Regions from separate parts of the Flexivirga sp. genome, predicted to be linked through region 2. Evidence: riboswitches for the same ligand, from Rfam matches in the RefSeq annotation. Region 2 holds a riboswitch; the other holds the start of a gene.
What was found. Region 2 has a riboswitch for cyclic di-AMP ahead of ACTHL4_RS06210 (C40 family peptidase). Riboswitches for the same ligand answer to the same signal wherever they lie in the genome.

Region 1: it holds a riboswitch for cyclic di-AMP, as region 2 does, so the genes downstream of both, ACTHL4_RS03180 (transglycosylase family protein) here and ACTHL4_RS06210 (C40 family peptidase) in region 2, are expected to answer to the same signal.

What each region holds. Positions count from the first base shown of each region.
Region 1 is NZ_JBQCGS010000018.1:47,560-62,642, reverse strand. Features, by position in the region: gene ACTHL4_RS03190 (aminotransferase class V-fold PLP-dependent enzyme) at 1-1,210, shown strand, start outside; gene ACTHL4_RS03185 (endonuclease/exonuclease/phosphatase family protein) at 1,188-2,264, opposite strand; cyclic di-AMP (ydaO/yuaA leader) riboswitch at 2,559-2,696, shown strand; gene ACTHL4_RS03180 (transglycosylase family protein) at 2,701-3,408, shown strand; gene ACTHL4_RS03175 (ribonuclease J) at 3,736-5,421, opposite strand; gene dapA (4-hydroxy-tetrahydrodipicolinate synthase) at 5,418-6,314, opposite strand; gene ACTHL4_RS03165 (thymidylate synthase) at 6,553-7,365, shown strand; gene ACTHL4_RS03160 (dihydrofolate reductase) at 7,382-8,332, shown strand; gene ACTHL4_RS03155 (FAD-binding oxidoreductase) at 8,368-9,186, opposite strand; gene ACTHL4_RS03150 (N-acetyltransferase family protein) at 9,282-9,887, shown strand; gene ACTHL4_RS03145 (AzlC family ABC transporter permease) at 9,884-10,615, shown strand; gene ACTHL4_RS03140 (AzlD domain-containing protein) at 10,612-10,926, shown strand; gene ACTHL4_RS03135 (tyrosine-protein phosphatase) at 10,944-11,735, shown strand; gene ACTHL4_RS03130 (type 1 glutamine amidotransferase) at 11,760-12,503, opposite strand; gene dapB (4-hydroxy-tetrahydrodipicolinate reductase) at 12,505-13,254, opposite strand; gene ACTHL4_RS03120 (MFS transporter) at 13,424-15,083, shown strand, end outside.
Region 2 is NZ_JBQCGS010000039.1:362-14,174, reverse strand. Features, by position in the region: gene pdxH (pyridoxamine 5'-phosphate oxidase) at 1-210, shown strand, start outside; gene ACTHL4_RS06215 (metal-dependent transcriptional regulator) at 895-1,584, shown strand; cyclic di-AMP (ydaO/yuaA leader) riboswitch at 1,806-1,965, shown strand; gene ACTHL4_RS06210 (C40 family peptidase) at 1,966-2,763, shown strand; gene ACTHL4_RS06205 (DUF6918 family protein) at 2,856-3,290, shown strand; gene ACTHL4_RS06200 (dienelactone hydrolase family protein) at 3,357-4,100, shown strand; gene ACTHL4_RS06195 (DUF6295 family protein) at 4,104-4,373, shown strand; gene ACTHL4_RS06190 (hypothetical protein) at 4,374-4,961, opposite strand; gene ACTHL4_RS06185 (DUF429 domain-containing protein) at 4,960-6,798, shown strand; gene ACTHL4_RS06180 (SRPBCC family protein) at 6,809-7,267, opposite strand; gene ACTHL4_RS06175 (acetylxylan esterase) at 7,416-8,384, opposite strand; gene ACTHL4_RS06170 (FadR/GntR family transcriptional regulator) at 8,377-9,129, opposite strand; gene ACTHL4_RS06165 (ABC transporter substrate-binding protein) at 9,250-10,881, shown strand; gene ACTHL4_RS06160 (ABC transporter permease) at 10,940-11,896, shown strand; gene ACTHL4_RS06155 (dipeptide/oligopeptide/nickel ABC transporter permease/ATP-binding protein) at 11,896-13,813, shown strand, end outside.

The DNA.
Region 1 (15,083 bases), on a different contig from region 2:
CAACTTCGACCATGGCGCCACGACGCCGGCCCTGGTCGCCGTGGCCGATGCCGCCCAGCAGGTGCAGCGTCGTTACGGCTCGGTGCACCGGGGCGCCGGGTACGCCAGCCGGGTCACCACCGGCTGGTTCGAGGCCGCCCGCGCCGAGGTCGGCGAGTTCGTGGCGGCGCGACCCGGCGACGAGGTCGTCTTCACCCGCAACACCACCGATGCGCTGCGGCTGCTCGCGCACTGCCTGCCGGCGGACACCCAGGTGTTCGCGTGGGAGTCGGCCCACCACGCCGCCCTGCTGCCCTGGCCGGCCGACCGCACCACCCGCCTGCCGGTCCCGGCCAGCGCCGCACACGCGGTGCAGTTGCTGGAGGCGGCCCTGCGGCGATCCGGCGCCCAGCACGCCCTCGTCGTCGTCACCGGCGCCTGCAACGTCACCGGGGAGATCTGGCCGGTGACCGAACTCGCAGCCGTAGCACGTCGGTTCGGGGCGCGTACGGTGCTGGACGCCGCACAGTACGCACCGCACGTGAGCATCGACCTCGCTGCCCTCGACATCGACTGGGTCGCCTTCTCCGGCCACAAGCTCTACGCCCCGTACGGCGCCGGTGTGCTCGCGGGCCGCAGCGACTGGCTGGACGCCGCCGAGCCCTACCTGCCCGCCGGCGGAGCGACGGCGCGGGTGGCGCACGACCACACCCGCTGGCAGACCGGCCCGGCGCGCCACGAGGGCGGCACGCCCAACGCCGTGGGCGCCATCGCGATCGCAGCGTCCTGCGCCACGCTGCGCAGTCACCGGGCCACGGTCGAGGCGCACGAGGCCCACCTCTACGCGCGACTGCACGGCGGGCTGGCCGCGACCGACGGCGTCCGCATCGTGCAGGTGCTCGGCGACCGGCCCAATGTGGGCGTGGTCACCTTCACGATCGACGGCTACGACCCGTCGCTGGTCTCGCAGGTGCTGGCCGACGAGCACGCCATCGCCGTGCGCGACGGCCGGTTCTGCGCCCACCTGCTATGCGACGCCGTGGTCGGCGCGGACGCGACCGCGGTGCGCGCCAGCCTCGGGCTGGCCACGACCGGCGAACACGTCGACCGGCTCGTCGCTGCCGTGCGTCAGCTGGTCGAGCACGGGCCGTCGCTGTCCTACGTCCACACCGACGAGGGCTGGTCGGCTCCTGCCGACCCGCGGGACGTCAGCGAGCCACTCCCCTGGTAGCCGGCGTGCCGCGGGGTCGATCCACCCGCAGCCGCGCCCAGTAGCCCAGGTGGTCGGTGCCGGCGATGGCCACCGTGCCGTCGGAGACGACGCCGAAACCACGCGTGAGCACATGGTCCAGCTGGATGAACGGTGGCACCCGTTTGCCGTGCGGCCAGGTCCGCCGCCACCCGGACCCGGTGGCCCGGCTGGTGTCGGTGAGGCCGTCGGTCAGCTGGCGGAAGGCCGGCATCGCGGACGACGCGTTGAAGTCCCCGGCCAGCACGAGCGGCTGACCGGCGGGCAGCGCGTGGCGCCATACGGACAGGGCGCGCAGCGCCGCGTGCCAGTCGTCGACGATGTCCGGCAGCGGGGCCGGCGTGTGCACCGCCCGGAGTCGGAAGTCGCCGGCCGCCGTCGTCACCCGCACGTCGGGGCTGCTGGGGAACCGGCCGCCCGGATGTTCGGCGACGGGCGCGAGCCGGTGGACGCTGCGCACCACGGTCCCCCGGATGCCCGGCGCGGCCCGACCCGCCTGGTGCGGCAAGACATCGTCGAGCCCGTGGCGCCGCAGCGCCGCGAGTTCCGGTGCCGTGCACTCCTCCAGCACCAGCGTGTCGACGTGCTGGTTGCGTGCCGCTGCCACGACCTGTGCCGGATCACCGTGACCGAATTCGAGGTTGATGGTCATGACGACCTCGTCGTGTGCGCTCGCCGCCACCGTGTCACTGCGCAATGAGAGCAACCCCAGGCCGGCAGGAGTCACGGCGACCAGCAGCGCCACGAGCGCCAGCCAGCGGTGCCCCAGGGCCGCCGTCAGGACGAACAGGACGACCGCGGCCATGCCGAAGAGCGGGAACAGCGCCTGGACCAGCGGCACCAGCCAGGTGACGTCCAGCCAGCGAACGAACACGCCCGCCGCGACGAGCACCTGGACCGCGGCGAGCGACCACCACCCGACCGTGTGTGCCTCCCGTCGCCGGGTGCGATGCCGGTCCGGATGCCGGCGCCCACGCCGGCCCGAACGCCAGGTCCGGCGGGTCGGCGCAGCGGCGGCAGGGCCCGAATGTGACACCCCGGCATTGTCACCCACCCGCGGCACACCCGGGTGCTGTTACCACTGGGACTGGAGTGATGCAAGCAACACGATGCGTGTGACTCCGGCGACACTTCTCAAAAAAGTCACGAAATGGTCACGGTTCGACTTGGAAATCGCCTCGCGACCACGTACCTTCGACGATCGGTGGTTGAAATTTCGTCCCCCTGGCGAAGCAACATCCATCGACGGAGAGTGCAACCCGGCACGACTCCGCCATTTGCCTGTGGTCCGCTGCGCACAACCTCGTTGAGCGGCCACCACGATCCGGGATGGTCCCGGAGGCACAACGAGGATGGGGAACCCATTTCGGCCGCGACGCGGTCTTGGGGTGAGAGCAGGCCGACAACCTGCCGGGCACCTGACAGCCCGACCCGACAGCTAACCCCGTATGCGCACGTCAGGAGAGGAATCAATGAACCTCAGCAAGAACCTCAACAGCAAGACCCGCGTCGTCGGCATCGGGGTTGCCGCCGCCGCAGCCCTCGCCGCCGCCGGCGTCGCCACCGCTGGTGACGCTCACGCCGCGTCGGTCTCCACCTGGGACCGCGTCGCCGCCTGTGAGAGCGGTGGCAACTGGGCCATCAACACCGGCAACGGTTTCTACGGTGGCCTGCAGTTCACCCACTCGACCTGGATCGCCTTCGGCGGTGGCGCCTACGCCTCCAACGCCAACCTGGCGAGCAAGTCGGCCCAGATCACGATCGCCGAGAAGGTGCTCGCCTCACAGGGTCCCGGCGCCTGGCCGGTCTGCTCCGTGCGCGCGGGTCTGACCCGTGGCGGCGGCTCGCCGAACGTCAACCCGGCGCCAGCTCCCCAGGCCGCACCGCAGAAGACCTACACCGCGCCGAAGAAGACCTACACGGCTCCGAAGGTGTCGCGTTCCGCCGAGCGCGCCCAGGCTCCGACGAAGTCCTACTCCGCGCCGAAGAAGGTCGACTCCGCGCCGAAGGTCGCCCTCTCGGGCAAGACCTTCACCGTGAAGTCCGGCGACACCCTGAGCAAGCTCGCACAGAGCTACCACGTCAAGGGTGGCTGGCAGGCGCTGTTCTCGGCCAACAAGGGCACCGTGAACGACCCCAACCTGATCTTCGTCGGCCAGCACCTCAACCTGCCGGCTTGATCTGATCAGCCGATGATCACCGTCCCCGTGCGGTGATCATCGACCGAAGGCCCCGGTCCACGTCATGTGGACCGGGGCCTTCGTCGTCTGTCGACTCCGTCGCTGGCTCATCGAGAGATGAGTTGTTGTCGTCATGAGCGCGTCACCACGACGACAACTGCTCTCTCGGCGATGGTGGACGTATGCCGAACGCCGACGCCGCCGCCGAGCCGGAGTTCCGAAGAGCCACCACCCAGCGCGACTAAGTCCCTACTGTCGCGAGTTTGTCGCCGGAAGCGGCCGATTCGAGCGAGAAACTCGCGACAGTAGCGGGATACTCGGTGTGACCTACGCGTCGATGACGATCGGGATGATCATCGGGCGCCGGCGCAGCTTGCCTCCGACGAAACCGCCCACGGCGCGCCGGATGACCTGCTGCAGCTGGTAGGTGTCGCTGATGCCCTTCTGGCGGGCCTCCTCCAAGGCCGCCTCCAGCTTGGGGCGCACCTTGTCGAAGACGTCGTCGTCCTCGGCGAAGCCGCGGGTCTGGATCTCCGGGCCACTGACGATCTTGCCGGTGTCGGCGTCGCGCACCACGATGATCGTCACGAAGCCCTCGTCGCGCAGGATGCGGCGGTCCTTCAGCATCGTCTCGTCGGTGGTCCCGACGAGGGAGCCGTCGACATACACGTAGCCGCAGGGCACGGCGCCCACGATGCGCGCGCGGCCGTCGACCAGGTCGACCACGACGCCGTCCTCGGCGAGCAGCACGCGTTCGGCGGGCACTCCGGTGGCGACGGCGAGCTCGCCGTTGGCGACCAGGTGCCGCCATTCGCCGTGGATCGGCATGACGTTGCGGGGCCGGACGATGTTGTAGCAGTAGAGCAACTCGCCGGCGCTGGCGTGGCCCGAGACGTGGACCAACGCGTTCCCCTTGTGTATGACGCTGGCGCCGCGGCGCATCAGGCCGTTGATGACCCGGTAGACGGCGTTCTCGTTGCCCGGGATGAGGGAGGACGCCATCAGCACGGTGTCGCCGGTGCCGATGTCGATGGTGTTGTGGTCGCCGTTCGCCATCCGGGACAGCGCTGCCATCGGCTCGCCCTGTGACCCGGTCGAGACGAGCACGATCTGGTTGTCGGCGAAGTTGTCGATCTTCTTCAGGTCGACCAGGACGCCGTCGGGCACGTGCAGGTAGCCCAGGTCGGCCGCGATGCCCATGTTGCGCAGCATCGACCGGCCCACGAACGCCACCTTCCGGCCATGGGTCGCCGCGGCGTCGAGCACCTGCTGCACGCGGTGCACGTGCGAGGAGAAGCACGCGACGATGATCCGGCGCTCGGCGTGCTGGAAGACTCGCTCGATCGCCGGGGCGATGTTGCGTTCCGGTGTGGTGAACCCGGGCACCTCGGCGTTGGTGGAGTCGGTCAGGAAGAGGTCGACACCCTCCTCCCCCGCACGGGCGAAAGCGCGCAGGTCGGTGATCCGGCGGTCCAGCGGTAGCTGGTCCATCTTGAAGTCGCCGGTGATCAACAGGTTGCCGCCGCCGGTGCGGATGAAGACCGCGAGCGCGTCGGGGATGGAGTGGTTGACCGCGATGAAGTCGCAGTCGAACGGCCCGATCTTCTCGTTGCCGCCCTCCTTCACCGCCAGCGTGTATGGCGTGATCCGGTGTTCCTTCAGCTTGGCCTCGACCAGCGCCAGGGTCAGCGTCGATCCGACCAGGGGGATGTCGGGCTTGAGGCGCAGCAGGTAGGGGACGGCCCCGATGTGGTCCTCGTGGCCGTGGGTCAACACGATCGCGTCGATGTCGTCCAGCCGGTCCCGGATGTATTCGAAGTCGGGCAGGATCAGGTCGACGCCGGGGTGGTCCTCGGGGAACAGTACGCCGCAGTCCACGACGAGCAGCCGGCCGTCATACTCCACGACCGTCATGTTGCGGCCGACCTCGCCGAGTCCGCCGAGCGGGACTACCCGGACACCGCCCTGGGGCAGTGCGGGGGGTTCTTCGAGTTCGGGATGGGGATGGCTCACATCAGTCCTTGTGCGGTCAGGGCATCGCGCAGGATCGCGCGATGTTCTTGCGGTGCCGGCACCAGTGGGAGCCGGCAGAAGTCGGAGTCGATCACGCCCATGAGGCGCAGGGCGGCCTTGGCCTGAATGGTGCCCTGGGTGACGTTCATGACGGCGGCGACCAGCGGCACCAGGCCGTGGTTGATCTCGCGCGCGGCCGCCAGGTCGCCCGCGGTGACCGCGCGCAGCAGCGACACGAGCCGGGCGCTGGCGACGTTGCCGACCGTGCTCACCATGCCGGTCGCGCCGAGGGCCAGCCAGGGCAGGTTGAGGGCGTCGTCGCCGGAATACCAGAGCAGGCCGGTCTCGCGCATCAGCGGCGCGCTCGTGGCCAGGTCGCCCTTGGCGTCCTTGAGCGCCCGGATGCCCGGCACCTCGGCCAACGCGCGAATGGTGTCGGGCGCCAGTGCGGTGCCGGTGCGGCCGGGTATGTCGTAAGCCATCGCCGGCAGGTCGGTCGCCGCCGCGACCGTGCGGTAGTGCTCGAGCACCCCGGCCTGCGGCGGGCGGTTGTAGTAGGGGGTGACGATGAGCGCGGCCCGGGCGCCGGCCGCGGCGAGGTTGCGCGCGGCGGCCACGGAGTGCGCGGTGTCGTTGGTGCCGACGCCGGCGATGACGATCGCGCGATCACCGACCGCCTCGGCGACCGCGCGCACCACGTCGACGTTCTCCTGGTCGGTGGTGGTCGCGGACTCGCCGGTGGTGCCGTTGACGAGGATGCCGTCGTTGCCCTGGTCGACGAGGTATGCCGCCAACCGCTGGGCCCCGTCGAGATCGAGCCCACCGTCGTCGTGCATGGGCGTGACCATCGCGGTGATCATCGTGCCGAAGGGGTTACCGGAGGGCTGCGTCATGGCGTCCAGGCTAGCGGCGACCGCGGGCCGCGTGCCGTCGCCTTCCGCGTGCCGAACAGCGCCGCCCCGGTGAATGACTGATCGCGTCGTCACCCGCTCGGGGGTCCGGGTGACGACGCGGTCAACGGGTACATCGGGGGCCGCCGGAAAGTGTTACACGCACCCAATGTGATCTAGGTCACATTGGGTGCGTGCGGCCGGATCGCCCTGTCGGGCCCCGCTGATAGCGTCTGCTCCCGTGAAGCAGTACCTCGACCTCCTCGCTCGGGTCATCTCCGAAGGCACTCGCAAGCAGGACCGCACCTGCACCGGCACCTTGTCGGTGTTCGGGCACCAGATGCGCTTCGACCTGACCGCCGGCTTCCCGGCCCTGACCACCAAGAAGCTGCATCTTCGCTCGATCATCGGTGAACTGCTGTGGTTCCTGCGCGGCGACACCAACGTGCAGTGGCTGCACGACCGCAAGATCTCCATCTGGGACGAGTGGGCCGACGACAACGGTGACCTCGGACCGATCTACGGCCACCAGTGGCGGTCGTGGCCGACGCCCGACGGCGGGTCCATCGATCAGATCCACCGGCTGATTGAGGGATTGCGCACCAACCCCGACTCGCGCCGGCACATCGTCTCGGCCTGGAACGTCGCGGATGTCGACGACATGGCGCTGCCGCCGTGCCACACGATGTTCCAGTTCTACGTCGGCGGACCCACCGAGGACGGCCGCCGTTCGTTGTCGTGCCAGCTCTACCAGCGGTCGGCCGACATCTTCCTCGGCGTGCCGTTCAACATCGCGTCCTACGCGCTGTTGACCGCGATGGTCGCCCAGGTGACCGACCTGGTAGCCGGCGAATTCGTGCACACCATGGGTGATGCGCACCTCTACCTCAATCATCTGGACCAGGCGCGGCTCCAGCTGACCCGCGAGCCCGGTCCGCTGCCGACCTTGCGGCTCAACCCGCAGATCCGCGAGATCGACGCCTTCGACCTGCCGGACATCGCCCTCGACGGCTACGTCGCGGCGCCCACGATCAAGGCCCCGATCGCGGTATGAGCACCGAGGACCCCGCATGACGATCAGCTTCATCGCCGCCGTCGCGCGCAACGGCGTCGTCGGGCGCGACGGCACCATGCCGTGGCGGGTCCCGGGCGAGCAGAAGGGCTTCAAGGCCGCGACCATGGGTCATCCGATGGTGATGGGGCGGCGCACCTTCGAGTCGCACGGCCTGTTGCCGGGCCGGCGGCACATCGTGCTGACCCGTGACCCCGACTGGTCAGCGGACGGTGTCGAGGTCGCGCACAGCGTCGACCAGGCGCTCTTCCTGGCCGGCGACGAGGACTTCTTCGTCACCGGCGGCGCACAGGTGTGGGAGCTGTTCGCGCCCTACGTCGACCGGATGCTGATCTCCGAGATCCCGCTGGATCCCGAGGGCGACACGGTGTTTCCCGGCTGGCCGCTCACCGACTCCCCGATCTGGCACGAGGTGTCCCGCGAGCCGCACGACGGCTGGACCGTGGTGACCTACGAGCGCCGCAGACCCCGAGCACAGGTGGACGTCGGCCCGCGCATCGCCGGCTCCGCGCAGGCCGGCGCGACCGAGATCAAGGCCGGAGCCAGTTGCGCCGTCGGCGACGCAGGCCGGTTGCTGCTGACCCGCCGCGAGGACAACGGGCTGTGGTGTCTGCCGGGCGGCGGGGTCGAGGTCGGCGAGACCTGGTCGGAGGCCGCGGTGCGGGAGACGCGGGAGGAGACCGGACTGCACGTCGCCGTCGACGGGGTGCTGGCGGCATACAGCAACCCCGACGTGGTGATCGTCTACCCGGACGGTCGTCGACGGGCCATCTTCGGCGTGTGCTTCCGCGCGCACGTCGTCGCGGGCGCCCCCGGCGTCTCCGACGAGGTCACCGAGTCGGCGTGGTTCACCCAGGACGAAGCGGCTCGTCTGCCGATCATCCCGGCGCACCGGCCGCTGGTGCGGGCGTTCTTCGAGCAGGACCCCGGCCGCACGACCTTCGACTGACCGCCCGCGACCTCGAGGCCGCGGGCGGCACACCTTCAGTCGGCCGGCGCCGGCACCGGCTCCTGGAAGAACTCCTCGTGGTGCACGCTCGCCGGTTCGGCGCCCTCGCCGACGATCGTCGTGCGCACGTCGTGGACCAGGCCGATCGGTCCGCACAGGAACCACTCGTCCACCTCGGGCACGGCCACCCCCGTGCGCCGCAGGATCTGCCGCACCTTGGCGCCGTCGATGCGCCCGGTCAGCAGCGGGTCCCGGGCGCCGGAGCTGTCCCGAGAGAAGACCTCGATGAGGTCGAAGCGAGCGGCACAGTGCTCCGCCAACGACTCCAACTCGGCACGGAACATCGTGCTGTCCGGTGTGCGGTTGCCGAAGATCAGCGTCACCTGGGTGCCCGGCTCCTCCTCCAGCACGGTGCGGACCAGCGAGATGACCGGGGTGATCCCGGATCCGGCGGCGATCGCCACGATCTCGCGCTCGGTGTCGACCGTCGGACACACGAAGTCGCCCAACGGGGCGAGCACCTCGATGCGGTCCCCCGGCCGGACCACCCGGTTCAGCCACACCGACATCGCGCCCCCGTCGACCTCCTGGGACGCGATGCGCAACCGGCCGGTCCCGGCCGCCTGTGCACGCGACATACAGATCGAATAGGAACGGCGCACGTCCGTGCCGCCGATCGTGGCCCGCAGCGTCAGGTGCTGGCCCGGCTCGAAGCGGAAGGTCTCGCGCAGTTCGTCGGGTATGTCGAACGACACCGCCACGGCACGGTCGGTCAGGCGCTCCACCGCCGCCACGGTGAGCGGGTGGAACTGCGGGCGGCGATGTCGCACGCCGGAGGACTTCAGCAGACTCACAACGCATGGCAGTTTCGCAGACCGGCGCGATCGGTGCGAGCGCGGCCGCACGGTCCCGGGCGCGCCCGCGTCGGCGGGGATGAAAAGCTGGCCCGATGAACTCCCCCACCAGCGACACCGGGGTCCGCACCGCCCGCGCGAACGACGTCCCCGCGGTCGCCCACGTGCAGGCAGCCGTATGGCGCGACACCTACGGCCCGCTGGTCGACGCCGACGTCGCGGCCGCGTTCACCCCGGCGGCCTTCGAGCCCGCCTGGCGCGAGTCCCTGCGCAACCCGCCGAGCCCGCGGCACCGGCTGCTGGTCGCGACCGAGGGCGCGGCCGTCGTCGGCTTCGTCGCGATCGGCCCCGCCGACAACACCGATCCGGCGACCGGCGAGATCTACACGCTGGGCGTGCGCCCCGAGCACCGCCGTGCCGGCAACGGCTCCCGCCTGCTCAATGCCGCCGTGGACACCTTGCGCGCCGGTGACTTCGGCGCGCTGACGATGTGGTTGCTGGCCGACGACGACCAGACGCGAGCGTTCCTGTCGGCCGCCGGCCTGCGGCCGGACGGCGCCTGGCGCGACCGGGTCGTCGCGGCCGACGGTCGCACCGCCCGCGAGATACGTCTCACCGCCTCGCTCACCGACTCCGACGCTGTCTCCGACGCTGCCTCTGACTCCGAGGGACGCACCCCGCACGGAACCGACGCCCCATGAGCACGGTGGGGCCCGACCGTGCCGCCGGCACATCCGAGGCGCCGACTGATGTGGCCCGAACCGTTGCCCGCAAAGGGATCTGGGTCGGCGTCGCGACCGGCGCCTACGGCATCAGCTACGGCGCCCTGGCCGTCGCCGCCGGCCTCAGCTTCTGGCAGGCGGTCGCCCTCTCCCTGCTGCTGTTCAGCGGTGGATCGCAATTCGCGCTCGTCGGGGTGATCGGCGCCGGCGGCTCCGGCGCGAGCGCGATCGGCACCTCGACGCTGCTCGGTCTGCGCAACGGCTTCTACGGCCTGCAGGTGAGCACGCTGCTGCAGGCGACCGGCTGGCGCCGGGCGCTGGCCGCCCACCTGACGATCGACGAATCCACTGCCGTCTCGATCACCCAATCCGACCGAGCGTTGTCGCGGATCGGATTCTGGTGGACGGGGTTGTCGGTCTTCGTGCTGTGGGGACTGATGTCCGCGGTCGGTGCCGCGCTCGGCAACGCCATGGGCGACCCCGCCCGCTACGGCCTGGACGCCGCGGCACCCGCTGCGTTCTGCGCCCTGGTCTGGTCCCGTCTGCGGACCCGCCGCTCCCAGCTGGTCGCCGTCGCCGCGGGACTCATCGCTCTGCTGGTCGCACCGCACACCGCGTCCGGCATACCGGTGCTGGTCGCCGCGCTGGCCGCCGTGGCCGCCGGTCTCCTGCCGGATCGGACCGTCACCACGGCACAGGAAATATGAATCTCTGGACCACCGTGCTGCTGGCCAGCGCGCTCTCCTTCGCCACCAAGTTCGCCGGGTATGTCGTGCCCCAGCGGGTGCTGGACCATCCGTTGACCGACCGGGTGATGCACTACCTGCCGGTGGCGCTGCTGGCGGCGTTGATCGCGGTGCAGACCTTCACCACGGGCCACGGGTCGCTCACCGTCGACGCACGCGCCGCCGGGCTGACGGTCGCCATCGTGTGCCTGCTACTGCGCGCGCCCTTCCTGGTCGTGGTCGTGGCCGCAGCAGCCACCGCCGCCCTGCTGCGGGCTGCCGGCGTCGGCTGACGATCTACGGTGGAGTCGTGACGAAACCCTCCGCGACGCAGCCCTGCTGGATCGACCTCGACGGCGTGGTCAACATGCGCGACCTCGGCGGCCTGCCGACCTCCGACGGTCGCGCCGTGCAACCCCACCGCCTGGTCCGCTCGGACAATCTGCAGGATCTGACCGAGCACGACATACAGGTGCTGGTGCAGGACCACCAGGTCACCGACATCGTCGACCTGCGCAGCGACGTCGAGCTGCGGATCACCGGTCCCGGACCGTTGCAGGCGCTGGACACCGTTGCGCACCATCACCATTCGCTCTTCCCCGACGACAAGGACATCGACACGCGCGACGTGCTGGTGCTCCCCTGGCACAACGCCGAGGAGCCGCAGCGCAACGACAACCCGCGCGCGAGTCACTACCTCGGCTACCTGGACCGGCGCCCGGACTCGGTGTCCGCGGCGTTGGACGTCATCGCGACCAGCGAGGGCGCGACCGTGGTGCACTGTGCCGCCGGCAAGGACCGCACCGGCACGGTGGTGGCGATGGCACTGTCGGTCGCCGAGGTGCCCCGGGAAGCGATCATCGCCGACTACGCGGCCAGCACCGAACGCACCGAACGCATCGTGCGGCGGCTGGAGAAACTGCCCGGCTACGCCGACAATCTGCGTGACGTGCCGATGACCGCGCACCATTCACGGCCGGACACCATCGAGCATGTGCTGGAGGCGATCGACGCGGAGTACGGCTCGGTCGCCGGGTGGCTGCGGTCGGTCGGCTGGTCCGAGGCCCAACTCGACCAGCTGCGCGCCAAACTCACCGACTGACGTTTTCCTCCCCGCGGTCGGAACTCACCGAATGACGCTCCCACGCCGAGCGACGGCCCGGGCGCGCACCACGTCCAGGAATCGGCCGAAGAACGCCTGCCAGGTCTGCTCCAGCTCCGCGCCGCGCTCCTGGGCGACGCGCTTGACGTCCGCGGGATCGAAGCCGAGCGTGCGCAGGTTGTTTTCGTCCCAGGTGGCGACCCGTTCGGCGCTGGACTCCGGGTGCCACTGGGTGGCCCACGCGGCGTCGCCCAGCCGGAAGGCCTGGTGCCGGCACCGTTCGCTCGACATCAGCAACCGGGCATCGTCCGGCAGCTCGGTGATCTGGTCCCGGTGACTCTCGATGCCGACCGTGGGATGACCCGAAAGCGGTTGGAACAGAACGTCATCGGCCGCGTCAGCCTGCGGCATCAGGCGGGTGACGCCCTTCTCCGGCATACCGTAGTCGCCCTCGACGCGGCCTCCGCCGACGTGCGCCAGCAGTTGCGCACCCAGGCAGATGCCCAGCACCGGGACTCGGTGGTCCAGGCAGTCGCGGACGAGGGCCCGCTCGGCGGGCAGCCAGGGCTTGCGGTCGTCGGCGTCGGGCAGGAAGCCCCCGCCAAGCAGCACGACCGCGTCCAGTCCGTCGGCGCGGCGCGGCACGGCCTCGCCTTCGTCGGCCTTGATCAGGTCGACGGCGACACCCGCGGCGGCCGCCCAGTCGGGGATCCGGCCGGGGCCGCTGTCGACGTCATTGCGGATCACAGTCACGATCGCGGTGTTCATGTCAGTCCAGTCCGAGGAAGTGCTCGAGTCCGACGGTGAGACCCGGGTGGTCGGGTATGGCGCGCACCCCGGCCAGCACGCCGGGCATGAAACTCGCCCGGTCGAACGAGTCGTGCCGGATCGTCAGCGCCTCGCCCTCACCGCCGAACGACACCTCCTGGTGCGCGACGCGACCACGCAGCCGCTGCGCGTGCACCCGGATGCCGTCGATCTGTGCGCCGCGGGCGCCGTCGGGGTCGCTCGCGGTGGCGTCGGGCACCGGGCCGAGCCCCGCGTCCGCGCGCGCCCGGGCGATCAGCCCCGCGGTGCGCGCGGCGGTCCCCGAGGGCGCGTCCACCTTCGCCGGGTGGTGGGTCTCCACGATCTCCACGGACTCGTAGAAGCGCGCGGCCTGCTGCGCGAAGGACATCATCAGCAGCGCGCCGATCGCGAAGTTCGGCGCGATCAGCACACCGACCGAATCATGCTCTGCCAGCTGCTCTTCCAGCTTCTCCAGGCGCTCGGCGGTCCAGCCGGTGGTGCCGACGACGGCGTGTATGCCGTGCTCGACGCAATGGGCGACGTTGGCGGGTGAGGAGTCCGGGACGGTGAAGTCGACCGCGACCTGTGCGCCGCCGAGGTCCCCGAGCGCGTCGCCGGCGTCATACCGGCCGACGAGCGTCAAGTCGGCGGCGTTCTCGATCGCGGCACAGGCGGCGCTGCCCATGCGTCCGGCGGCTCCGATGACGGCAACGGCTGTCGATGTGGTCACCCCGTCAGGCTAGACGTTCGAGGCGCCCCGCCCGGGCGGCGTCCGGGCAACGGATCATCCCGAGGACGATTTTCCATACTGGTGCTATGTTGATAGTTACCTCGGCTAATGACTTCAGTTGTCGTGGCCGTCGACCGAGCACCACAGCAACCCTGGAGCCCACACCGACGTGACCGAAGCCCCCGTCCCCGACCGCGACGCCCCGTCCACTCCCGGCCAGAGCCGCAAGCGCACTCGCGGCGCGCGCCGGCGCTTCGAGGCCGATCATCCGCGCTACAAGTGGGTGGCGCTGTCCAACACCACGCTCGGCGTGCTGATGGCGACCATCAACTCCTCCATCGTGATCATCTCGCTGCCCGCCATCTTCCGAGGCATCGACCTGGACCCGCTCGGCGCCGGCAACATCAGCTACCTGCTGTGGACGCTGATGGGCTACCTGGTCGTGTCGGCCGTCCTGGTGGTCACCCTCGGCCGGTTGGGCGACATGTTCGGCCGGGTCAAGATCTACAACCTGGGCTTCGTGGTCTTCACGGTCGCCTCGATCCTGCTGTCGCTGGACCCGGCCGGAGGCGGCACCGGTGCGATGTGGATCATCGTCTGGCGCATCGTGCAGGGCGTTGGCGGCGCCATGCTGATGGCCAACTCCACCGCGATCCTCACCGACGCCTTCCCCGCCACCCAGCGCGGTATGGCGCTGGGCATCAACCAGGTCGCGGCGATCGCCGGCTCGTTCCTCGGCCTCATCATCGGCGGCATCCTGTCCGAGTGGCACTGGCGGGCGATCTTCTGGGTGAGCGTGCCGATCGGTGTGCTGGGCACCGTGTGGGCCTACAAATCGCTGCACGAGCTGGGCACCACGCGCCGCGGACGCCTCGACATACCAGGCAACCTCAGCTTCGCGATCGGTGTCACCGCGATCCTGGTCGCGATCACCTACGGCATCCAGCCGTATGGCGGGCACACCATGGGCTGGACGAGTCCGTGGGTGCTGGCCGGACTCATCGGCGGCGCACTCGTGCTGATCGCCTTCTGCGTCATCGAGACCCGGGTCGAGAACCCGATGTTCTCGATGAGCCTGTTCAGGATCAAGGCGTTCAGCGCCGGCAACTTCGCGGGCCTACTGGCGTCGATCGGCCGCGGCGGCATGCAGTTCATGCTGATCATCTGGTTGCAGGGCATCTGGCTGCCGCTGCGGGGCTACAGCTACGAATCGACCCCGCTGTGGGCAGGCATCTTCCTGGTGCCGCTGACCATCGGCTTCCTCATCGCCGGCCCCGTCTGCGGTTTCCTGTCCGACCGGTTCGGGGCGCGAGCGTTCGCCAGCGGTGGGCTGCTGATCACCGCGGCGACCTTCATCGGGTTCCTGCTCATCCCGGTGAACTTCGACTACTGGATCTTCGCCACCCTGCTGTTCGTCAACGGGATCGGCTCGGGCATGTTCTCCGCACCCAACACGACCGCGATCATGAACTCCGTGCCCGCGCACGAGCGGGGTGCCGCTTCCGGGATGCGTGCGACGTTCTTCAACTCGGGGACGTCCCTGTCCATCGGCATCTTCTTCTCGTTGATGATCGCCGGCCTCGCCCAGAACCTGCCGCACGCCATGCGTTCCGGTCTGCTGGCCCAGCACGTGCCCTCCTCGGTGGCGGACCAGATCGCCGGGCTGCCTCCGGTCGGGTCGATGTTCGCGGCCTTCCTCGGCTACAACCCGATCGAGAGCCTGCTCGGTCCGACCGGCACGCTGGACAAGATCCCGGCCGCCAACGCCTCCACGTTGACCGGCAAGGAGTTCTTCCCGCACCTGCTGTCCGGCCCGTTCCACGACGGAC
Region 2 (13,813 bases):
GCGTCATACGAACAGAAGTGGCCGGACACCGGCAGCCCGGAGGACGTCCCGCTGCCCGACTTCTGGGGCGGGTATGTCGTGCGCTGCGACGAGGTGGAGTTCTGGGCCGGCCGCAGCAGCCGACTGCACGACCGGCTCGTCTTCGTGCGCACCGGCGATGGCGACCTCGCCGACGCGAACAGTTGGGAAATCGAGCGCCGTCAGCCCTAGACGACGGGCAAGACCAGTCAACTGCACGAGAAGCGGACGCCGGCGGGTGAGGAGTCGAGCAAGAAGACACGGGACAGCCCGTGGGCTGCCGGTGGAACCGGCAAGCGCGATGGACGAGATCGCGCGCCCACGGGCCGCGGTGGCTGCGTTGGAGTAGCTACCGAACGTCCGTTCCGTCGGCACACCGGAGGTGGCCGGCGACGAATACGAAGGTTGCGCTAGCGCGCAACCACCTCACGCGTCCTTTGAGAAATCACTCTTGGACCACCTCCTTTCTCGTGTGCTCCCACGCTAGGACGAGGGCCGGGTGGGAAGCAACAGATTTAGTCGGCTGTCCTGGCTCCGCCCTTCGGCCGGCGGGCCGAGCCCGGCCGGGACCGACGCCGAGAGCAAGAACGGCTGGCGCCCAGGGGAGGTGCGCCAGCCGTCCGAGCTGCACCTTGCGGTGTGCTCACCCCGCCCGTGAAAACGAACGGTTCGGGAGGCCGCGGGTCAGGGGGGAGGAGCCCCACGGCTTCCAAGAAGAAGAACGTAGCGTGAGCGGGAAGGATTCCCGAACTTATTGAGCGAAAAGTCGACCGAAATTTCTTCGTGACGGGTTGTGGGCAGCGGCGGCGATCCCGCGACGGGGGCGTGGCGGGAGGCTGGCGTGCACCTGTCGGCCCGTAGTGGCAGGCTTGTGCCGTGAGCGAGCTGATCGACACCACCGAGATGTATCTCCGCACGATCTTCGACCTGGAGGAAGAAGGCATCGTGCCGCTGCGCGCGCGCATCGCGGAGCGTCTGGGGCACTCGGGTCCCACCGTGTCCCAGACGGTGGCCCGCATGGAGCGCGACGGGCTGCTGACGCTGGCCGGTGACCGGCATCTGGAGCTCACCGAGCACGGCCGGACGCTCGCCACCCGGGTGATGCGCAAGCATCGGCTCGCCGAGCGGCTGCTGGTCGACGTCATCGGTGTGGAGCTCGAATACGCGCACGACGAGGCCTGCCGGTGGGAGCACGTCATGAGCGAGCGGGTCGAGCGCAAGATCCTGGCGATGCTCCGCGAACGACACATCTCGCCCTACGGCAACCCCATCCCGGGCCTGGAGGAGCTGGGTGAGGAGGGCACGCGTGTGCAGTTCCGCGACGGCGTGCGCCCGATGACGGAGGTCGGCACCGAGCAGCCGGCCAGCTTCGTGGTCCGCCGCGTCGGTGAGCCGGCCCAGGCCGACCAGGATGCCTTGAGCGTGCTCACCGCGGGCGGCATCACCCCGGACGCCAAGGTCGAGGTGCGCCTCGAGGGTGATCGGGTCCTGGTGCGCGCCGAGGGCGGTGACGCCGTGTCGCTGCCCCGCGACGTCGCCATGCACGTCTTCGTCGACGCCGACTGACTGACCCCGGCTGACTGACCCCGGCTGACACCCGGGGACTGACTGACGCCATGGGCTGATTCGGCGTCCTTGCAACGATCCTCGCAGCCCACCAGAACTTTCTTTGACCAGTTCGTGACCTCACTGTGACTTTCCGTCCGGGGTTGTGTACCGTTTTCCCCGGCCCGCCACTCGGCGGGTTCCCGTGAGGCAACGCCGAGTCCTGCCAGCTGATCGGGTGCAACGAATTTCCGCCAGGCAGGAGCGGGGGACCCATTCCGGGTGGCGCAAGCCGCCCTCGGGGCGAAGTTTCGGTGCAGCACCACGGGGCTGCCGCACCGGAGCCGGGTATCTCCAGCCCGAGCCCGACAGCTCACCTCGTAGGCGACGGAGAGGTGTTCTGTGTCCATTCTTGGTCCGCGCGGTCGTCACCGCGCCCCGGGCAAGCTGACGACGACTTTCAACTCCACCGCTCGCGTGTCGGCCACCGTCGCGGTCGCCGGTGGTCTGGTCGCTTCGATCGCCGCACCGCAGGCCGCGTCTGCCACGACCGGTGTCGCGTCGATCACCGGCTCCAGCTCGGTCGATTTCGCCGCCCAGGCTTCCCGCGCTCAGGCGTTGGCCAACCCGCTGCAGGCCACCAAGGCCGAGTCGCAGCTGAGCGCCGTGCCGGCGCAGGCGCAGCTCGCTGCCCCGGTCGCCGCCAAGCGCTATGAGGCTCCCAAGCCGGTGGTGCGCACGCGCACCGCCTCGGTGTCGCGCAGCGCCACCCGCCCTGACCGCTCGGCTCAGCCGGCGCCGGCGAGCAACCCGGTCAGCGCCCCGGTGAGCAACCCGGTCACCACGCTGGCCCCGCCGGCCGCCACCGGTGGCATCGTCGGCATCGCCGAGCGGTATGTCGGTGCGCCCTACGTCTACGGCGGCGCCAGCCCGGCCGGCTTCGACTGCTCGGGCTTCACGTCCTACGTCTACGGTCAGGTCGGCAAGTCGCTCCCGCGCACTGCCACCGCGCAGATGCAGATGGCGACCCGGGTGAGCACGCCGCAGCCGGGAGACCTGATCTTCTTCGGCAACGGCAGCTACGCCTACCACGTGGCGATCTATGTCGGCAACGGCATGATGATCGACGCCAACCACCCCGGTGGTTCCGTCGGCGTCCGCCCGATCTACAGCGGTGTGTCCGGCTACGGCCGCATCTGAGCTGTCACACCACTCGTTCGAACCCGTCGCACTTCGTGGGTGCGGCGGGTTCGTGCATTCCCGCACCAAACGCGTCCCCGAAAGGCTGCACCATGTCATTGTCCGAAACGCTGCTCGCCGCTGACCGTCGTCCGCAGGTCGTTGCCGATCTGGTTGCGGTGATCGACGCGGAGGTGAAGGACAAGAAGGGTCTCACCGGGGTCGCGATCAAGGGTGGGTATGCCGCCGTGCGCAAGGTGAGTCCGACGATCGCGGCCGATGCGACCGATCGCATGCTGCCCGAGGTCGCTTCTGCCCTCCAGCCATTCTGGGACGACTTCGCCGGGGCGGGCGATTTCGGGCAGTACCTCGCCGGCCGTGGTGACGAGGCCGCCGATGCACTGCTGGCGGTCACCGACGCGCGGGCCGAGGCGACCGAGCGGGAGCCGTTGAAGCGTGCTTACAAGGGGCTGCGCGGCAAGGCCAAGGACAACGTCGAGCAGGCCCTGCCGCGACTCGGGAGGGTCGTGCAGCAGCACGCGTCTTGAGTCGTGCAGCAGCACGCGTCGTGAGTCGTGCGGGGACGCTCAAGATCCTTCTGATAGACCATGAATATGTCTGACTCATTGCACGCCACGACCGTGCGTCTCACCGGCGCCGACGGCGCCGAGATCGAGGCCTACCTGGCGACACCGGACGGCGACACCCGCCGTGGCGGTGTCGTGGTCATCCATCATCTGCCCGGTTACGACCGGGCGACCAAGGAGATGGTCCGCCGCTTCGCGGAGTTGGGGTATGACGCCCTGTGTCCCAACCTGTATTCGCGGCAGGCTCCGGGAGCGGAGCCGTCCGACGCTGCCGCGGCGGTGCGGGCAGCGGGCGGCATACCGGACGAGCAGCTGGTCGGCGACGTGGAGGCGGCGGCGGCATACCTGCGCGGATTGCCGCACGCGAACGGCAAGGTCGGCGTGATCGGCCACTGCTCGGGCGGGCGGCACGCAGTCCTCGCGGCGTGCCGGGTGAACCTGGACGCGGCGGTGGACTGTTACGGCGCCTTCGTGACCGGCACCCCTGGTGCGGACTACCCGCTCGACGTCACGAACCTGGTGCCGCTGCTGCCGCAGCTGCGGGCACCGCTGCTGGGGCTGTTCGGCAAGAACGACAAGTTCCCCGGCCCGGAGCAGGTCGCCGAACTCGACCGGATCCTCACCGAGCACGGCAAGCCGCACAGGTTCTTCTCGTATGACGACGCCGGCCACGCTTTCTTCGCGGTTGACCGACCGTCCTATGTGGTGGCCGCGGCGAACGACGGCTGGGAACGCATCGAATCCTTCTTCCACCAGCACCTGGAGGGCTGAGACATGTGCACCTACATCACCGTCACGACGGATGTGGACGGCAGCGCCAAGGGTCCGGGCGGGAAGTGGTTCCGGGTCAACGATGCGGCGGCCTACTACGACCACCCGGTCCACGCGATGGCCGAGCACACGCTCAACGTGGACCTGACCGATCCGAGCGCCGGGCCGGGCCGGCGCATCGCCCTGGAACTCACGGCGGGGTCGGCGCAGCGGCTCATCGACGCGATCCAGCAGGCGCTGGACGCGGCACCCGACGAGCTGAAGGCCGGTTGATCAGCCGCCCGGGCTGATCACCGGTCCGGGCGGCGGACCGATCGTCCGGGTGACGGTCGTGGTCACCGGTGGGGCCGAGGTGGTGACGGTCGCCGTGGCTGTCGTCGTGGCTGTGGTGGTGGCTGTGGTGGTGGCGGTCGTCGTCGCGGTGCTGGTGACGGTCCGCTCGGTGCCGGGCCGGGTGACCTGCACGGTCGTCGTCTTCGGCGGCAGCGTCACGGTCGAGGTGCTGGTGAAGGTGCTGTCGTTCGCGGGGTCGGACGTGGCCTCCTGGGTGACCGTCCGTGTCGCGCCCTGCTCGGTGTAGGTCACGGTCCGCTGGCCGGTGCCCGCGTCGTGTCCGTTGCCGCCGCCGGCGAGCAGGTAGATGCCGACGGCGCACAGTGCTGCGATGCCGGCCCCGATCAGAGCACCGGGCAGCAGGCCGGGCGCCGGGCGCCTGGACTCGTCGTAGTCGTCGTAGCCGTCCTCCGGCCCGTCCCCGTAGTCGTCGGAACCGTCGGCGCTGTCCGGATCGGCCCACTGGTCCATGAAGGCGTCGTTCGCGGACCGTTCGCCGTCACCGCGTCCCTGGGTGCTGTTCGGCATGACGACATGGTACGAGGCGGAACGCCGCAGATCGGTGCTGCACGCACGGGCGTGCGCGTCGATGCGGCATGCTGCAGGCATGCATTTCGTCGGCCTCGATCTTGCCTGGGGCACCAAGAATCCCACCGGGGTGGCGGTCCTCGACGACAGCGGGACCTTGCGGCACGCGAGCACGGTCCGCACGGACGAGGAGATCGTCGACGCCGTCCGGGCTGCGGCGCCGGGTGCGTGCGTGGTCGGCATCGACGCGCCGCTGATCGTCAACAACGCCAAGGGGAGCCGGCCGGCCGAGCAGGCGCTGGGCCGCGACTTCGCGGCATACGAGGCGGGGGCGCACCCGGCCAACACCGGCAACCCGGCATTCGCCGAGGGCACCCGTGGCGGACGCATCGCACACGTGCTGGGCCTGGACATCGATCCGGCGTCGCGGGCGTCGCGGCGAGCTCTCGAGGTCTATCCGCACCCGGCGACCGTGGCGCTCTTCCGGCTCGGGCAGAGCCTGAAGTACAAGAACAAGCCGGGTCGGCCGATCGAGCAGTTGCAGGGTGAGTTGCTGACCCTGCTTCGGTTGTTGGAGTCGCTGGAGACTGCGAAGCCGGCCCTCCGGCTGAGGCACAGCGAGCACTGGCAGCAGCTGGCCGACACGGTGCAGCAGGCGACCCGCAAGGCGCAGCTGCGCGCGGCGGAGGATCCGATCGATGCCGTGATCTGCGCGTATGTCGCCCTCCTCGCTCACCAGGCGCCCGAGCGGTTGACGACATACGGCGACGTCGCCACCGGATACATCGTCACGCCGACGTTGCCGGACGACCTGCGGCCGTCGCGGCACTCACCGACGCAGCAGAGCCGCGCGGAGGTGGTGGGTGCCGCCCGGCGTGAGTACGCCGTGCAGTTCCCGATGGTGGAGCGGGCTGCGGCCGCTGCGGTGGAGTTGATCGCCGGGGTGCTGGACGACGCCGGGCTCAACTACCTGTCGGTGGACGGCCGGGCCAAGACGGTGGCGTCGTTCGCGGAGAAGGCCAGCCGGGAGGTGGACGGGGTGCCGTTGTATGCCGACCCGGTCCGCGACATCGGCGACACCATCGGCGTTCGTGTCATCACCTACGTGCGCGGCGACGTGGATGCCGTGGTGCAGTTGCTCGCCGCCGAGACGGAGGTCCTCGACGATCGTGACCTCGGGCTGGAGACGGCCAGCGAGGGCCGCTTCGGGTATGCCAGCAGGCACCTGCAGGTCCGCATCCACGCCGAGGATCGTGCCCGGCATCCGGCGCTCGGGGACCGGCGGGTGCAGGTGCAGATCCGCACCGTGCTGCAGCACGCGTGGGCGGAGTTCGAGCACGACATCCGTTACAAGGGCAGCATCCCGCCGGAACAGCGCGCCGACTTCGACCGGCGGTTCACCCTGGCGGCCGGGCTGCTGGAGGTCGCCGACGGCGAGTTCTCCACGATCCGCGACAAGCTGCGCTCGGGTGTCGCCGAGACCCTCTCCAACGGCGCGAGCGCCGATCGCATCTCCTCGCGGGAGCTGGCGGCATACCTTGCCGGTCAGTACGACGACGCCGCATGGTCGCGCGCCGACCACTACGCGTGGATGGCCGGGCTGGTGCACGAGCTCGGCATCGAGTCGCTGACGCAGCTGGCCGACACGTTGCGCACCGTCGACGCTGCGCCCATCGACGAACGCATGGCGTACCGCACTCCGCCGGGCGCGGTACGCCGGTTGGACGACGCGCTGCTCTACCGCTTCGGCGAGGAGTATGTCGCCCTGGACGGCAACGCACACCGGGTGGAGAGGTTGGAGTCGCGGCTGGCGAAACTGCGCGGGGAGTCCTCCTGACCTTCGACGGTCACGCGGACTCGACTGCAGCAGCAAGCTTGTCGAGCGATGCCGACAACTTGTCCGAGGTCGTGGCACGGGCCCGCCGCAGCCGCTTGGCGTCCTGCAGCTGCGACCAGTCGTAGGTGTGGGTGACCCTGGTCCGGCCTTCGCCCACCGGCTCCAGTTCCCACCGCCACAGGTGACCGGGCTGCGGTGCGCCCACCTCGGAGGGCCGCCACGCGATACGGCGGCCCTCCTCGAACTCCACGACGTGGTTCTCCCGCACCACTCCGTCACCGGTCAGCGTCATGCGGAAGACGTCGCCGACGCCGTGGACCCGCTGTCCGGGCGCGGACTCGGCGAGGTTGTCGTTGCCGTCCCACTCCGGCTGCCGACTCGGGTCGGCGATCAGCTCGAAGATGGTCGCCGCGGGGGCGTCGATCTCACGGGTGGCGCGAACGACCTTGGTCTCCTGGGTTGGTGTCATGAGCCCATCGTGGCAGTAGGCGGACCGGAGCGTCCGGAATCAGTTGCCGGTGTCGAGCGTGATCACTTCACCGTCGGCGGTCGCCGCTGCGTCGCCCAAGCAGCGACCGTTGCCGGTTATGCACGCGTTCGCCACCGCTGGCGGCGACTCAGCGCCAGAGGTCCTGCAACCACCGGATGGCAGCGATCTGGTCGTCGGCCTCGCCGCCCTCGTGGTTGTTGAAGGGGTAGACCTCGATCTGCTTCGGCCCGGCGTAGTGGTTGTAGGCGCCGAAGCCGCCGGATGGCGGGCAGATGGTGTCCATCAGCGCGACCGAGAACCGCGCTGGTGCGGTGGCGTGCGCCGCCATGGTGATGCCATCGACGTAATCCATTGTCCGCAAGGCGGTTTCGGCGTGCGCACGGTGGGTGCCGAGGAACGCCACCAGTTCGTAGTAGGGGCGCTGCTCGGTGAGGCGCACCGCCCGGCGGACGTCGGCCAGGAACGGCACCCCGATGATCGAGGCACGGACCAGGTCGCCGGCGAGCGCGCTGGTGGCCAGTGCGATGGCGCCGCCCTGGCTGGCGCCGGCGACGGCGAGCCGGTCCGGATCGGTGCCGTCGAGGGTGAGCGCCGCCTCCACGGCACGGACCGCGTCGGTGAAGACCCGCCGGTAGAAGTAGTCGCGCGGGTCGAGGATGCCCTGGGTCAGGAAGCCCTCGACGTAGGGCGAGTTGCTGCCGGCCGGGTCACCGGTGCTGCCTCCGCGGCGGGCGCGGGCGCCCTGTCCGCGGGTATCCATCACCAGGGTTGCGAAGCCCGCTGCCGGCCAGGCGAGCCAGTCCAGCGGCGTGCCCCGTCCGTCGCCATACCCGAGGAACTGCACGACGGTGCCGTGCACCGTGCCGGTCGGCTGGATGTGCCAGGCGTTGATGCGGTGGCCGCCGAAGCCGGCGAAGGAGACGTCACGGGTGACGACGTTCGGCAGGTATGCAGCGCCGGGGCGGACCTGGACCGCGAGATCGTGCTCGCGCGCCTCGGCCAGTGTGGTGTCCCAGAACGAGCGCCAGTCCTGCGGTTCGCGGCGCTCGGGCAGGTAGTCGCGCAGTTGCTCGAGTGGCAGATCGAACTCAGGCACCTGGACGCTCCTCGGGCAGCGGATCGGTTGCGGCGGCCAACGCGGCCAGTCGCTGGATCTGTTCCTTGACCGGCGCGTAGTGCTCCTCGATCGCGGCGTGCAGCCGGTCCAGGTCGTGCGCCGCGGCGGCCTCGACGATCTCGACGTGCGCGTGCGCGGTGCGCTGCCAGCTGCGGTCGCTGACGTCCAGGGTCGCACCGACCCGCGACTGCACCTCCCAGAACGCGCCGGTGAGCTGCACCACCAGGTCGTTGCCGACCGGCTGCAGCAGCAGCAGGTGGAAGGCGCGATCCTGCTCGACATACGGCTTGCCGCGATCGGCGAGCTCGCACATCTGCCGTGCCAGATCGGCCAGCTTGCCACGCTGGTCGGTGTCCAGGCCGTCGATGATCAACCGGGCGAAACCCTGCTCCATCAACTGACGGACCGAGACCACGTCGGACAGCACGCGGTAGTCGGAGGTGGTGCCGAGCAGCGAGCGGAAGGCGAGGCTCTCGATCATCGCGCTGAGGGAGAGGGCGCCCACGAAGGTGCCGTGGCCGTGGCGCACGTCGACGATGTCCAGGGCGCTGAGCGTGCGGATCGCTTCGCGGACGCTGGACCGGCTGGCGCCGATGACGCTCATCAACTCCGGCTCAGTGGGCAGCGGGTCACCCGCGTGCAGGCGGTGGTCGACGATGTAGCGCTTGATCTGCTCCACGACCTGCAGCTGCGCGGTCCGCGGTCGTCCCTCCATGGTGCTCATACGTCCCCCTCGGGATCGCTCGAAATTCGGCTCGACGAAATTACCGTATCCCAACATCAGACGTCTGATGTCTTGTATGGTCGCTCTCATTCATCGTTTGTCGCTCATCTGGAGGCCGTCGTGTCCCGCAAGAAGTCACCGCTCGATCCTGCCGGACTGACCGGCACCTCGCGCCGTCAGTTCCTGAAATTCACCGGCGTGCTCGGTGCGGCTGCCGGCATCGCCGCCTCGGTCAGCGCCTGCGGGCCGTCCAGCGGCACCTCCGGCGGGGGTGACGGCAAGGGCGGTTCGTCCACCATCTCGGCGACGCTGGCCTTCCAGCTCTCCGGGACACTCGACCCGGCCAACCACTCCAGCGCGGTCGCGACAGCCGCCAACCAGCACATCTTCGAGGCGCTGGTCGACCTCGACCCGGCCAGCCGCGCGCCGTACCTCGCGCTGGCCAAGGCGCAGCCCAAGGCCAGCGCCGACGGCCTGAAGTGGACCGTGGAACTTCGTGACGGGGCGAAGTTCTCCGACGGCTCGGCGGTGACCGGCGAGGACGTCGCGTGGTCCTTCACCCGGGCGCTGGACCCGGCGAACCTGATGTCGCAGTTCATCTCGTTCATCTCCTCGGTGAAGGCAACCGGCGCGACGTCGGCCGAGTTCACCCTGAAGGAGCCGTTCCCGCTCTTCCCGACCCGCATCTCGGTCATCAAGATCGTGCCCAAGGCCAAGACCAAGACCGCCGCGCTGGCCAAGACGTTCGGTGACAAGCCGATCGGTTCCGGCCCGTGGGTGCTGGACTCCGCCGACCCCAACAGCGGCCTGACCTTCTCGGTCAACAAGAACTACAACGGCAGCTACCCGGCCAAGGCCACCAAGATGGTCTGGCACAGCACGACCCAGGACGCGACCCGGATCGCCGACCTGCAGAGCGGTCGTTCCCAGGCGATCGAGGCCGTGCCCTTCGTCAACGTCAAGCAGCTGGAGAAGACCAAGAAGGTCGAGGCCAAGCAGGCCTTCAACCAGATCTTCCTGATGTTCAACTGTGCGGCGAAACCCTTCGACGACAAGCGAGTTCGTCAGGCACTGCACTACGCGATCGACACCGACGCCATCATCAAGACCGCCTTCCAGGGCTACGCGACCGCGGCCCAGAGCTACCTGGACGAGGGCAACCCGGACTTCCAGAAAGCCTCGACCGTCTACAACCACGACCCGGCAAAGGCCAAGAAGCTGCTCGCCGAGGCGGGTGCGTCCAACCTGTCGATCGAACTGGTCACCACCGACGCCGGCGCCGTCGCATCGACCGCGCCGCTGATCATCGACGCCTGGAAACAGGTGGGTGTCACCGCGAAGCTCAACACCGCGCCGTCGGCGTCGGTCTACGCACCGGCCCCCGACGGGCTCATCTCCAAGCCGGACTTCCGCGTGCTGTTGGCCTCCGGCGACCCGACCGTGTACGGCGTCGACGTCGACCTGCTGCTGCGCTGGTTCTACTACGGCGCGACCTGGCCGACCGACCGCTTCCACTGGCAGCAGTCGTCGGCGAAGAAGGTCGCCGACTGGCTGGACGAGGCGGCCAAGGAGTCCGACAAGGCCAAGCAGAAGGCGATGTGGATGAAGACGATCGACTTCATCGCCGACGAGGCACCGCTCTACCCGGTGGTGCACACCAAGATGGTCACCGGCTGGGACGACAAGAAGCTCTCCGGCTTCGAACCGGTCGCCACCACGGGCCTGTACTTCCTGAAGACCAAGCCGGTCTGACGTCCCTGCGGGCGCTGCCCGCCATCTTCAACCAGCCACCATTCGAGGAGGTGTTCGCGTGGCTCACGTCCTGAGCCTGATCTTCCGGCGAATACTGACACTGATCCCGCTGCTGTTCGGCATCGCCCTGTTCGTCTTCCTGGTGATGCGGCTGTCGCCGGTCAACTCGGCGGTCTCCGCCCTGGGCGACAGTGCCAGCAAGGAGCAGATTGCGGCATACAACCACGCGCACGGGCTCGACCAGGCACCGCCGGTGCAGTTCATCCACTTCATCGGCGACCTGCTCACCGGCGACCTGGGCACCACCCAGTCGCTGAACAAGTCGGTGTCCGGCCTGGTCGGTGAGGCGTTGCCGGTGACCCTCGAACTCACCGTGCTGGGCGTGCTGCTGGCGTTCGTGCTGGCCATGCTGCTGGGCATCGTGGCGGCGCTCTACCGCGACCGGTGGCCGGACCACGCGGTCCGTGTGGTGTCGATGGCGGGCATCTCGATCCCGTCGTTCTGGTTGGCGTTGCTGCTGATTCAGCAGTTCGCGGTCAGTCACACCTGGCTGCCGAATGCCGGCTACGTCAACCCGGGCGAGGACTTCGGCGGCTTCCTGAAGGCGATGGTCATGCCGGCCATCTCGCTGGCACTGCCGGTCGGGTGTTCACTCGCGCGGATCGTGCGCACCTCGATGGTGGAGGAGCTGGACAAGGACTACGTGCGCACCGCGTATGGCGCGGGCCTGCCGCCATACATCGTCGTGGGGCGCAACGTCCTGCGCAATGCGCTGGTCAACCCGCTCACCGTGCTGGGCCTGCGGGTCGGCTACCTGCTGGGCGGCACGATCATCATCGAGGCGATCTTCCAGATGCCCGGCATGGGAACGCTGGTCATGCAGGCGGTCACGACGAACGACACGTCGCTGGCACAGGGCACGATCCTCGTGATCGCAGCCTGCTTCGTCGTCATCAACCTGGTCGTCGACCTGCTCTACATGGTGGCCAACCCGAGGCTGCGAGGAGGCCACTGATGCGTGGATACCGTGCGGCGCTGACCCGCAAGCTGTCGAACAACCCCGGCACCCGCTCGATGAGCCTGTCCCGGCTGGGGATCCCGTCGCGCATCGCACTCTGCTTCGTCGGTGTGCTGATCGTGGTGGCGATCTTCGGCGGGCTGCTCACGCCGCACGACCCGACGCAGACCGGCCTCGGCGCGGTCGGCACCGGACCGGACGGCTCCTACTGGTTCGGGCTGGACGCCTCCGGACGCGACATCTTCTCCCGGTTGGTCGTCGGCACCCGGCGCTCCCTGGAAGTCGGCTTCGGTGCCGCGGCATTCGCGCTGGTCTTCGGGTCGGTGCTCGGCGCCATCGCTGCCACCAGCCGCAAGGCGGTCGACGAGATCATCATGCGACTGCTGGACATCGTGATGGCCTTCCCGGCCATCGCGCTGGCCGCGCTGCTGGTCGTGGCCTACGGCAAGGACCGGCTCTCGGTGCTGATCTTCGCCATCGGCTTCGTCTTCATGCCGTCGATCGCGCGCGTCGTGCGCGCCAACGTGCTGTCGCAGTACGGCGAGGACTACGTCGCCGCGGAGCAGGTCATCGGCGCCCGGCGGTTCCACATCCTGCGCCGCCACGTGATGCGCAACTGCGCCGCGCCGGTCATGGTGTTCGCCACCGTGATGGTCGCCGACTCGATCATCTTCGAGGCGTCGTTGTCCTTCATCGGCGGCGGACTGCCCGGCCAGGCGGCGCAGTCGTCCTGGGGTTCGGTCATCGCCTACGGCCAGCAGATCCTGCAGGCCGGCGCCTGGTGGGCGACGTTCTTCCCCGGCCTGCTGATCCTGGTGACGGTGCTGTGCCTCAACGTGCTGTCCGAGGGGATCTCGGACGCCTGGGCGGCACCGGCGGCTCGATCGAGTGTCTCGACGGGACCGGCCTCGGCGGCCTCGGCGGCCGAGGAGTCGGCCGGCGGAGTCACCCCCCGTGCCGCCCCCGCCGCGGCGCGGCCGGGGCTGGCGGTGGCGGCGCCACCGCAGCGTGCGGCCGCCCGCCCGGTGCCAGACGCGGATCCGATCCTGACGGTGCGCGGCCTGCACATCGACTTCCCCGAGCGGCACCGTGGCGTGTCGATCGTGGACGGCGTCGACCTCGCGGTCCGGCCCGGCGAGGTGCTCGGCCTGGTCGGCGAGTCCGGCAGCGGCAAGTCGCTGACCTCGCTGGCGATCATGGGGCTGCTGCCGCGTGGCGCCCGCGTGAGCGGGTCGATGACCTTCGACGGCGCCGAGCTGATCGGCATGAAACCCGGTCGTCGGCGTGCCTTGATGGGCCGGGACATCGCGATGGTCTACCAGGACGCGCTGTCCGCGCTGAACCCGGCCATGACGGTGAAATCCCAACTGCGCCAGATCATTCGGCGCGGAGGCACCCGCTCCGCCGAGGAGCTGATGGGGCTGGTCGGACTGGATCCGGAGCGGACCCTGTCGTCATACCCGCACGAACTGTCCGGCGGACAGCGGCAGCGGGTCGTCATCGCGATGGCGCTGGCGCGTGACGCCAAGCTGATCATCGCCGACGAACCCACGACCGCCCTGGACGTCACCGTCCAGGCCCAGGTCATCGAGCTGCTGTTGCGACTGCGGGCCGAGTGCGGCTTCGCGCTCATCCTGGTGAGCCACGACCTGGCCCTGGTCAGCGAGGTCTGCGACCGCGTCGCCGTCATGTATGGCGGCCGGATCGTCGAGGACGGCACCAGCGCGGACGTGGTGGAGCAGCCGCAACACCATTACTCCCGAGGCCTGCTCGGATCGGTGCTCTCCCTCGAGGCCGGCGCCGAACGGCTCACCCAGATCCGCGGCACCGTGCCGGCACCCGCCGACTTCCCGAAGGGATGTCGTTTCGCCGACCGGTGCCCCGCCGCAACCCAGGTCTGCCTCGACGAGGTGC